Regions from separate parts of the Marinobacter sp. MA genome, predicted to be linked through region 1. Evidence: predicted binding sites of a transcription regulator. Region 1 holds the regulator's gene; the other holds the start of a gene.

Region 1 (5,299 bases):
GCGATGAGCCGCCGGTCATCGATGATGAGGCAGCGGCGCTGAGGGGCGATGCCGAGCCAGACGGCTTCGTGGTAAATGGTCGGTACACTTCCTTCGACGAATCAGGGAACCTGAAGATCCGGTTCTCCAGCCCTCGCATCGAACAGTTCGAGGAAGGCAACCTTGCCACCATGGACTCTCCCCGTGCCGAACTCTATGGCGGCGACGGCGCCCTACCCTGGATTGTTGAAGCCGAGAATGGCAGCCTGCTACAGAACCAGAATCTGGTGTACCTGACGGACAATGTCCGGATTCAGCGCACGATTGGAAAACGGGACGCCACCCTGACAACATCAACCCTGACCCTGGATAACGACCGGGGCATGGTATATACAGATGCACCCGTAGAAATACGCGACGTTTCCGGTATTACCCGGGCCACGGGCATGAAAGCGTGGATAGACGAGCGGATTCTGGAACTGAACTCCCAGGTGGAAGGACGCTATGAAACCGGAAACTAACCGATACCGGCGCCTGCTGGTTGCCCTGCTGACAGCCGCGATGATCGGCCCGGCGGCCGCTTTCGACCTTGATTCCGACACCCCCATCAAGGTTACCGCAGACAATGCACGCCTCGACGATGGTCAGGGCATTGCCACCTACACCGGGGATGTAGAACTTGAGCAGGGCAACACCCGGCTGAACGCGGATCGGGTAGTCTTATATCGCTCCGAGGTCGGGCTGAGCCGGATCGAGGCCTCCGGCACCCCGGCCAGATACCGGCAGCCGGCACGAGAGGGCGAAGGAGAAACCGACGCACGCGCCCTGAACATTACCTGGTCAGCCACCGACAGTCGGCTGACCTTTGAACGCGAAGCAGTCATCGAGCAGAATGGCAACCTGTTCCGCGGCGACGTCATTCATTATGATACCGCCGGCCGGGTAGTGACCGCTGAAGGCGGCGCAGACACGGGCGAAGGCAGCGGCCGGGTAGAGATGGTGATTCAGCCACGCAGCGCCGACAGACGCACTGACAGACAGGAAACCGATGGCAGTTCTGAGAGCCAGTAACCTGGCAAAGAGTTACAAGCAGAAAAAAGTGGTGATCGACGTTTCCCTGGAAATTCGCAGTGGGGAGATAGTGGGACTGCTTGGCCCCAACGGCGCCGGGAAAACCACCTGCTTCTACATGATCGTCGGTCTGGTCCCTGCCGATCGTGGCCGCATCACCATCGACAGCCGGGATATTACGCCACTGCCGATGCACGGACGCGCCCAGCAAGGCATCGGTTACCTGCCCCAGGAAGCCTCGGTGTTCCGCAAGTTGTCGGTACGCGACAACATCATGGCGATCCTCGAAACCCGTCGGGGGCTGGGCAAAGCGGATCGAGAGAAAAAGCTCGAGGAGTTGTTGGAAGAATTCCACATAACCCATATCCGGGACAGCGTTGGCATGGCCCTGTCGGGAGGGGAACGGCGACGGGTGGAAATTGCCCGGGCGCTGGCCATGGAACCGGCCTTCATACTTCTGGATGAACCCTTCGCCGGTGTCGACCCGATATCCGTAAGCGACATCAAGCACATCATCCGGCATCTGCGTGACAAGGGTATTGGCGTTCTGATTACCGATCACAACGTGCGAGAGACCCTGGACATCTGCGAGAACGCCTACATTGTCTCCGGAGGCCACATCATCGCCTCCGGCAATGCCGATGCGATTTTGGCCAACCAGCAAGTCAAGGAAGTCTACCTGGGCGATGAATTCAGGCTGTGACACCGAAAGGCTCATTGTTTTGATGACCTGTAGCAAGTAAACTCGGCAAAGAACTTGCTAGGGTAAAATAAAACGACGGCAAGTAACCGGCATATATAGAATTTTTCACGACTTATGACACAAAGCGCTGATGAGTGACGGATCCTGAACCATGGTTATGAAAGCCTCCTTACAGTTAAAGCTGGGTCAGAGCCTGACCATGACGCCCCAGCTGCAACAGGCGATCCGGCTTCTCCAGCTCTCCACCCTCGACCTCCAACAGGAAATCCAGCAGGCACTGGAATCCAACCCCATGCTGGAGACATCCGAGGACGATGATCAGGCTGACGCAACCGCCGAGAACGACGAGCGCGAGACTAGCGAGAAAGAATCCGCGGCCGAGTCAGCGCCGGAACCTTCGAGCGACTGGGACGAATCAGAGAATGGCCCGGATTGGTCCTCCGAAAACGACATTCCGGACAACATTCCGGACGACCTGCCGGTAGACACCGCCTGGGACGACATCTACCAGTCCGCGCCCGCGCCGGCCGCCCGCAACGACGACGAGAACGATCACGATTTCGAGACCCGCAACTCGCCCACCGAAACACTTCAGGATCACCTGGAATGGCAGCTCAATCTGACCCCGCTGAGTGAACGGGACCAGGCCATTGCCCATGCCCTGATGGACGCTGTGGATGAGCGCGGCTATCTCACCAGCCCTCTGGAAGAAATCCACGCCGGACTGCTGGATGAGAACGAGGAAGACCCTCTGGAACTGGATGAAGTGGAAGCCGTCTTGCACCGCCTCCAGCACTTTGATCCGCCAGGGGTGTTTGCCCGGGATCTGCAGGAATGCCTGCTGATCCAGCTCAACCAGCTACCACCCGAGACGCCCTGGCTGGCCCAGGCGCGACTGGTGATTACCCACTACATCAATCTGCTGGGCAACCGTGACTACGCCCAGTTGCTGCGGCGCAGCCGTCTGAAAGAAGACCAGTTGCGAGAGGTTCTGGCTCTGATCACCGGCCTTAACCCGCGGCCGGGCGACGTGATTGATCGCGCCGAACCCGACTATGTCATTCCGGACGTTATCGTTCGCAAGCACAATGGCCGCTGGCGTGTTGAGCTGAATCCGGAAATTGCCCCGCGCATTCGGGTGAATGCCAGCTATGCTTCACTTATAAGGCGTGCGGACAGCAGTGCCGACAACACCTTCCTGCGTGATCAGTTGCAGGAGGCCAAGTGGTTTATCAAGAGCCTGCAAAGCCGCAATGAGACCCTGTTGAAAGTGGCGACCCGTATTGTCGAACACCAGCAGGGATTCCTGGATCACGGCGAGGAAGCCATGAAGCCGCTGATTCTTTCAGACATCGCCCAGGCGGTAGAAATGCATGAATCGACGATTTCACGGGTAACCACCCAGAAATACATGCATACCCCAAGGGGCATTTTCGAGTTGAAATATTTCTTCTCCAGCCACGTCAGCACTGACGAGGGCGGCGAATGCTCCTCCACGGCCATCCGGGCGATGATCAAGAAGCTGATTGCCGCGGAAACGCCCAAAAAGCCGTTGAGCGACAGTAAAATTGCAGCCATGCTAGGAGAACAGGGAATCAAGGTTGCGCGACGCACCGTTGCAAAGTACCGGGAGGCCATGCACATTCCGCCGTCCAACGAGCGCAAGCGGCTGGTCTGAATACCCCGGTGCGGGGCGCAACACCGTATTCGCCGGCGCACAATGCGCCAGCACCCAGACCGGCTCCCGGGAGCCGGCACGATGACAACAGGAGACGCCTATGCAACTCAATATTTCAGGCCATCACGTAGAACTGACTCCCGCACTGAAAGATTACGTTTCAGAGAAGTTCGAAAAGCTCGAGCGTCACTTCGACCACATCAGTAACTGCCAGGTGACCCTGGAAGTGGAAAAGGTGCGCCAGATTGCGGAAGCCACGTTGCACGTGGTTGGTGGTGAGATTCACGCAAAGGCAGAAAACGAGGACATGTACGCAGCCATCGATGCCCTGATCGATAAACTGGACCGCCAGATCCTCAAGCACAAGGAAAAGAATGTAGACCGGATGCACGGAAACGGCTCTCGCTAACTGGCTGTTTTCATGCAAGTCATCTAATCGAGCTGCGACATGAACAACGTGTCGCAGCCTTTTTTTTAACGGAAACGCAGTCGATCCATGAGCGACACATCCCTGACCATAGACACTATTCTTGTTCCGGAGCTCACCCTCTGCAGGGTACCTGCGTCCAGCAAGAAACGGGCCCTGGAGTTTATTGCCGAGCAAATAAACCACCAGGACAATACGCTCAGCGAGACCCAGCTCTTCAACAACCTCATTTCCCGTGAGCGTCTGGGCAGTACCGGCATTGGCCAGGGGATCGCCATTCCCCACTGTCGCCTGGAGGGCCTTGATCACGTGGTGGGCGTGCTGATGACGCTCGAAGAAAGCGTTGAATTCGATGCCATCGACAATCAGCCGGTGGATCTGATTTTTGCCCTGATCGTCCCGAAAGAGGCAACCAGCGAACACCTGGAGCTGCTCAGCCAACTGGCAGAGAAGTTCAATGAGCGGTCGTTCTGTGATCGCCTCCGGCAATGTGAGGACGCCGGCACGCTGTACCAGCGCATGACCGCCTCAGGCGGCTGATTTTCATTGCAGTGGAGGTGATTTGGTCATGAAGCTGATTATCGTCAGTGGCAGGTCCGGTTCGGGTAAAAGTACCGCGCTTCATGTGCTGGAGGACCTCGGGTTCTACTGCATCGACAATCTTCCCATTGGCTTGCTTTTTCCTCTCACCCGGGAAGCCGCGAGCCAGACCAAGCCCGGCCGGCTCGGCAAGATGGCGGTCAGCATTGATGCGCGCAACCTTTCCGGCGAGCTCGCCAATTTCGAGGAAATTTACCGGCGCCTCCAGGAGACCGGGGTTACCGTTGAAATTATCTTCCTTGATGCCGACGAGCAGTCACTTCTCCAGCGTTTCCACGCCACCCGCAGAAAACACCCGCTGAGTGACGACAAGACCTCCCTCAGGGAAGCCATTACCAGCGAGAAGAAGCTGCTTGAACCACTTTCCAAGCTTTCCGACCTGTATGTGAACACCACCGGTATGTCGATGTACGAACTTCGGGATATGGTGAAGCAGAGAGTTGTTGGCCGGAAGGATCAGGAGCTGGCACTGCTGTTCCAGTCGTTTGGCTTCAAGCACGGAGTACCGCTGGATTCCGACTATGTTTTCGATGTCCGCTGTTTGCCCAACCCTTACTGGGATACCAGTCTGCGGAAGTACGTGGGCACGGATCAGCCGGTTATCGAATTTCTGGAAAAGGAACCGGCGAGCCGGAAGATGATCGACGACCTGAAGGCCTTCCTGGATACCTGGCTGCCCTCCTTCGCAGACAGCAACCGCAGCTATATGACGATTTCCATTGGCTGTACCGGCGGCCAGCACCGTTCAGTGTATGTTTGCGAGCAGTTGGGCGACTACTTCCGGCAGCGCTACAGCAATGTGCAGGTACGCCATACCGAACTGCCACACCTTCAGACCCGG
Region 2 (5,299 bases), 2.1 Mb from region 1:
ATGTTCAGGAACGCCTGAATCAGTTGTTCCTTGTCACCCTTGAACTCGGGAATGCTGGGGTCGTAATCCCGTTCGAAATTCAGTCGTCCCTTGCTTTCCGCCTCAAGCAAGGTGCCTACCCGTTCGAGGATTTCATGAATATTGGTCGGCGCCAGCTTCAATGCCTTGTTCGGGCCCAGCATCCGGTCCACAAGGCTCCGGAGCCGATCCGCCTCGTCGATGATGACCCGGGTGTATTCCCGTTGATCCTCACTGTTGAGTTCCCGATCAAGAAGCTGCGCCGCACCACGGATGCCGCCAAGCGGGTTCTTGATCTCGTGGGCCATGCCCCGGACCAGAATTCGGGTGGTCTCCTGCTGGGAGATGATGTCTTCCTCACGACTGATACGCATCAGCCTGTCTCTCGGCTGGATCTCGATCAGGAGTTCCGTCGGTTCCAGGCTGATGGGGGTGACGGAATAATCGACCGTAAGCCGGGAACCGCTGGTGAGGAGAAACTCGGCCTCGCGGCGAGTATAGGATTGTCCGTTCCGTACAGCGGCAAAAAGCGTTTTCAGGGCGTCTTCGGATTCCACCAGAATGTCCTGGAAGGGTTGGCCCTGACTGCGGGTCATGCTGGTTTCGAACAGGCTTTCGGCGGCGGGGTTGAGATACCGGATGCTGAGATTGTCCTCGAGCACCAGGACAGCGGTAGTGAGGCTGTCGAGAATGCTCTTGTATCCGGTTTGATGGGCCGAAGGCAGTGCCATGCGTGAATCCCGTTGGTTCGACATAGTGTGACCTCCGGAGTTTTGCAAAAAGCGAACCACTTTGAACCCGGTTCACGAATGAGTGGGCAAAGTGCGGGCAGAGGGGCTTATTGGCGCTGAAAAGTGCCGTAAGCTGGTGCAAATGGGAGAAATCCCTCTGACCAGTCCGGAAAATGCGCCCCGTTGCTGATCAGAGTATGGCTTTTTTCTGGTGCGTGAGCACCAAAATAGTGCGAATTGTTAGGCAGGTTTGGTTAGTTCAATGCGGAAGGGCGGTGAACGGTGAAGGTGATCGGTGAGCCGGTTTTCACCTGAACTCCGTTTTCATCCACGATGTGGACGCGGGCTTCATGGGTTCCACGGAAGACGTTGTTGACGGTGATCGAGCCAGAAGTACTCTGGCCGACTGGCTGCCCGTCCAGCGTGACTTCGTATTTGTGACCAGGCTGGAGCCCGGGTGTGCTACGGACCTCGAACTGTACGTCGCCGCTGCCACTATGGAACGCCTGATTGTTGTCTGGATAGGCGAACGAGACGCTGTCGTAAGCCGCGCCTTCCCGCTGCACCTCTTCGCGCAGCTTTTCGGTTTCCTGAACAACTTCTGGCTTGGGCAATGTGATGGTCGTGACTGGCTTGACCTGGACCGCTTCAGAGCCCTCGCTTGGCTCGTCAGAGTAGGTGACGTTGCCGTAGGCATCGACATTTCGGTAAACCTCGGCAGAGACGGGAACCGCCAGCAAAAAGAAAAGGCCGGCAACCAATCCAGACTTTGGATTCATAAGCTCACCTGTTATTGGGTTTCCTCGATTATCGGCGGCGCCCGGAGTCTTTTCAACGCCTGCAGAGCCTGATGTTGGTTACATATCGTTAAGGGCTCCAGGCACTGTGCGGCTGCTCACAAAAAAGCCCCGCACGAAGGCGGGGCTTGTCTGCTTTCCTCTAAAGCGAGGTGTTAGCAGGAGTAGTACAGGTCGAACTCGATCGGGTGAGTGGTCATGTTCAGTTTCTCGACTTCACCGCGCTTCAGATCAACGTAGCCTGCGATCATGTCTTCGGTGAATACGCCACCACGAGTCAGGAACTCGTGATCTGCTTCCAGGCAGTCCAGGGCTTCGGACAGAGTCTCGGCCACGGTCGGAATGCTCAGGGCTTCTTCTTTCGGCAGGTCGTACAGATCCTTGTCCATGGCATCGCCAGGGTGGATCTTGTTCTGGATACCGTCGAGGCCAGCCATCATCAGCGCTGCAAACGCCAGGTACGGGTTGGCAGACGGATCAGGGAAGCGAACTTCGATACGACGCGCTTTCGGGCTGTTCACATACGGGATACGGATAGAGGCTGAACGGTTACGGGCAGAGTAGGCCAGCATAACCGGAGCTTCAAAGCCCGGAACCAGACGCTTGTAAGAGTTGGTGGAGCTGTTGGTGAAGGCGTTGATGGCCTTGGCGTGCTTGATCACACCGCCGATGTAGTACAGAGCGGTTTCGCTCAGGCCAGCGTAGCTGTCACCGGCAAACAGGTTCTTGCCGTCTTTGCTCAGGGACATGTGAACGTGCATGCCGGAACCGTTATCGCCGACAACCGGCTTGGGCATAAAAGTGGCGGTCTTGCCGTAGGCGTGGGCCACGTTGTGCACGCAGTACTTCAGGATCTGAACTTCGTCTGCTTTGCGGGTCAGAGTGTTGGCGCCAACGCCGATTTCACACTGGCCAGCGGTGCCCACTTCGTGGTGGTGCACTTCGATTTCCAGTCCCATGGACTCCATGGCCGCACACATGGCGCCACGCAGGTCGTGGAGGCTGTCAACCGGCGGAACCGGGAAGTAACCGCCTTTTACGCCCGGGCGGTGACCGATGTTGTTGCGATCGAAATCTTCGCCGGAAACCCAGGCGGCTTCTTCAGAGTGGATGTGGTACATCGCACCCTGCATGTCGACGTTCCATTTTACGGAGTCAAACACGAAGAACTCGGGCTCGGGGCCGAACAGGGCACCGTCTGCGATGCCGGTAGACTTGAGGTATTCCTCTGCGCGACGGGCAACGGAGCGTGGGTCACGCTCGTAACCCTGCATAGTAGAAGGCTCTACGATGTTGCAGGTGATGTTTACTGTGGTCTCTTCGGTGAACGGATCGAGTACGGAAGTCTCGTCGTCCGGCATCAGGATCATGTCGGATTCGTTGATGCCTTTCCAGCCCGCGATGGAGGAGCCGTCAAACATCTTGCCGTCTGCGAAAAAGTCTTCATCTACTTCGGTGGCAGGCAGTGTAACGTGCTGCTCTTTACCGCGGCTGTCAGTGAAGCGCAGGTCAACCCATTTGACTTCGTGTTCTTTGATCAAATCAACTGTCTTGGACATTGTGCATGCTCCGTAAGTTATACCGCACAGGCGGCTGTATTCATGTTCGTGGCGCCGGATCGCCCGGGTTATCGGGTTCCGATCTGTTTCTCAGGTTTGCGCAGCTTAGCAAATGCCGTTGCGTCTTACCTGTAAATTTCGGCTGATTTCGATAAAGCAAGGCGCTTGCCAATTTTTAGGGCATGCGCCAGAACGGCGCAACTGCAAGGGTTTGGGGCATATTAGAAGGAAATGATGCGCCCTCCACCGAAAACCTGCACCCAAATGGTGCACCTTGTTGGTGCATTTATGAGGTGGTCGCCCCAATGAGGTGCGCGCCCGCTGTATGAAGAATAGGCGTTTTTCTTCATATTAACGACACAGACTTTTCGCTATACTGCGCGCCGCTTCATTTTTTACCCTGTCATTTTCAGGTCCATGATCGGAAAGCACCGTGCAGGGTGCCGGGCAGCCAGCTCCGGTGAATGAGTTCATTTTACGGATTTGAGACGGCATGTGCTGGGATTCCCCCTGCGAACGACCTTCTCAGGTCATTGAGTGCATGCCGCAGGAATATTTTTGTGATTGAGAAACTTCGTAATATCGCCATTATCGCCCACGTTGACCATGGTAAAACCACGCTCGTAGACCAGCTTTTGCGCCAGTCAGGCACTTTGGAGCGCAAAGAGCTCGATAGCGAGCGGGTCATGGATTCCAATGATCAGGAAAAAGAGCGGGGCATTACCATCCTGGCGAAAAACACCGCTCTGAAATGGAATGGCTACGACATCAATATTGTCGACACACCGGGCCACGCAGATTTCGGTGGTGAAGTTGAGCGGGTCATGAGCATGGTGGATTGCGTGCTGCTGGTTGTTGATTCCATCGACGGCCCCATGCCCCAGACACGTTTCGTTACCCAGAAGGCGTTTGCCGCGGGGCTGCGTCCGATCGTTGTGGTTAACAAGATCGATCGTCCTGGCGCCCGTCCGGATTGGGTTGTGGATCAGGTATTCGACCTGTTTGACAACCTGGGCGCCACTGACGAGCAGTTGGACTTCCCGATTGTGTACGCCAGCGCCCTGAACGGCATTGCCGGGCTGGATCACGAAAAGCTGGATGACAACATGGATGCCGTGTTCCAGGCGATTGTTGACCATGTCCCGGCACCCAATGTCGACCCGGACGGCCCGTTCCAGATGCAGATTTCCCAGCTGGATTACAACAGCTTCCTTGGCGTGATCGGTATCGGCCGTATCATGCGCGGCAAGATCAAGACCAATTCGCCGGTAACCGCTATTGGCGCCAACGGCAAAAAGCGCAACGGCCGCATCCTAAAGATCATGGGGCATTCCGGTCTGCAGCGGGTCGAGGTGGACGAAGCCCAGGCTGGAGACATTGTCTGTGTCAGCGGTATGGATGAGCTGTTCATCTCCGACACCCTTTGTGACCAGGCCAACGTTGAAGCGCTGCCGGCACTGACGGTGGATGAGCCGACCGTATCCATGACCTTCCAGGTCAACGATTCGCCGTTTGCCGGCAAGGAAGGCAAGTACGTTACCAGCCGGAACATCAAGGAGCGTCTGGAAAAAGAACTGCTGCATAACGTTGCGCTGCGTGTTGAGGAAGGTGACTCTGCCGACAAGTTCAAGGTATCCGGCCGTGGTGAGTTGCACCTGTCCGTTCTGATCGAGAACATGCGTCGCGAGAACTTCGAGCTGGCGGTTGGCCGGCCGGAAGTGGTTATCAAGGAAGTGGACGGTGAAAAGCAGGAGCCGTACGAGAACGTTATCGTGGATATCGAAGAGCAGCACCAGGGTGCCGTCATGGAGCAAATGGGGCTGCGCAAGGGCGACCTGACCAACATGGTGCCGGATGGCAAGGGCCGGATGCGTCTGGACTACACCATTCCCGCTCGCGGCCTGATTGGTTTCCGGAATACCTTCCTGACCATGACCTCAGGTACCGGCATCCTTACGTCCACGTTCAGCCACTATGGCCCGATCAAGGTTGGGGACGTTACCAGCCGCCAGAACGGCGTCATTGTGTCGATGGCTACGGGTACCGCGCTGACCTACTCGCTGGAAACCCTGCAGAGCCGCGGCAAGCTGTTCCTGGATCCGGGGCAGGAGATCTATGAAGGGCAGCTGTGTGGTATTCATAGCCGGGACAACGACCTGGTGGTGAACCCCACTAAGGCTAAAAAGCTCGACAA

The links. Region 1 encodes sigma-54, which starts transcription at its own class of promoters, with help from an activator protein. Its sites were predicted from a motif close to ANTGGCATNNANNTTGCTNT; they were not measured.
Region 2: glnA (glutamate--ammonia ligase) is a predicted target of sigma-54. The motif match lies at 3,259-3,278, and genes of this name have one in related genera.

What each region holds. Positions count from the first base shown of each region.
Region 1 is NZ_CP103058.1:2,950,236-2,955,534, forward strand. Features, by position in the region: gene lptC (LPS export ABC transporter periplasmic protein LptC) at 1-500, shown strand, start outside; gene lptA (lipopolysaccharide transport periplasmic protein LptA) at 484-1,050, shown strand; gene lptB (LPS export ABC transporter ATP-binding protein) at 1,028-1,753, shown strand; gene NUW46_RS13650 (RNA polymerase factor sigma-54) at 1,911-3,431, shown strand; gene hpf (ribosome hibernation promoting factor) at 3,532-3,840, shown strand; gene ptsN (PTS IIA-like nitrogen regulatory protein PtsN) at 3,928-4,398, shown strand; gene rapZ (RNase adapter RapZ) at 4,427-5,299, shown strand, end outside.
Region 2 is NZ_CP103058.1:780,812-786,110, forward strand. Features, by position in the region: gene glnL (nitrogen regulation protein NR(II)) at 1-749, opposite strand, end outside; gene NUW46_RS03620 (DUF4124 domain-containing protein) at 1,004-1,528, opposite strand; gene glnA (glutamate--ammonia ligase) at 1,702-3,105, opposite strand; gene typA (translational GTPase TypA) at 3,666-5,299, shown strand, end outside.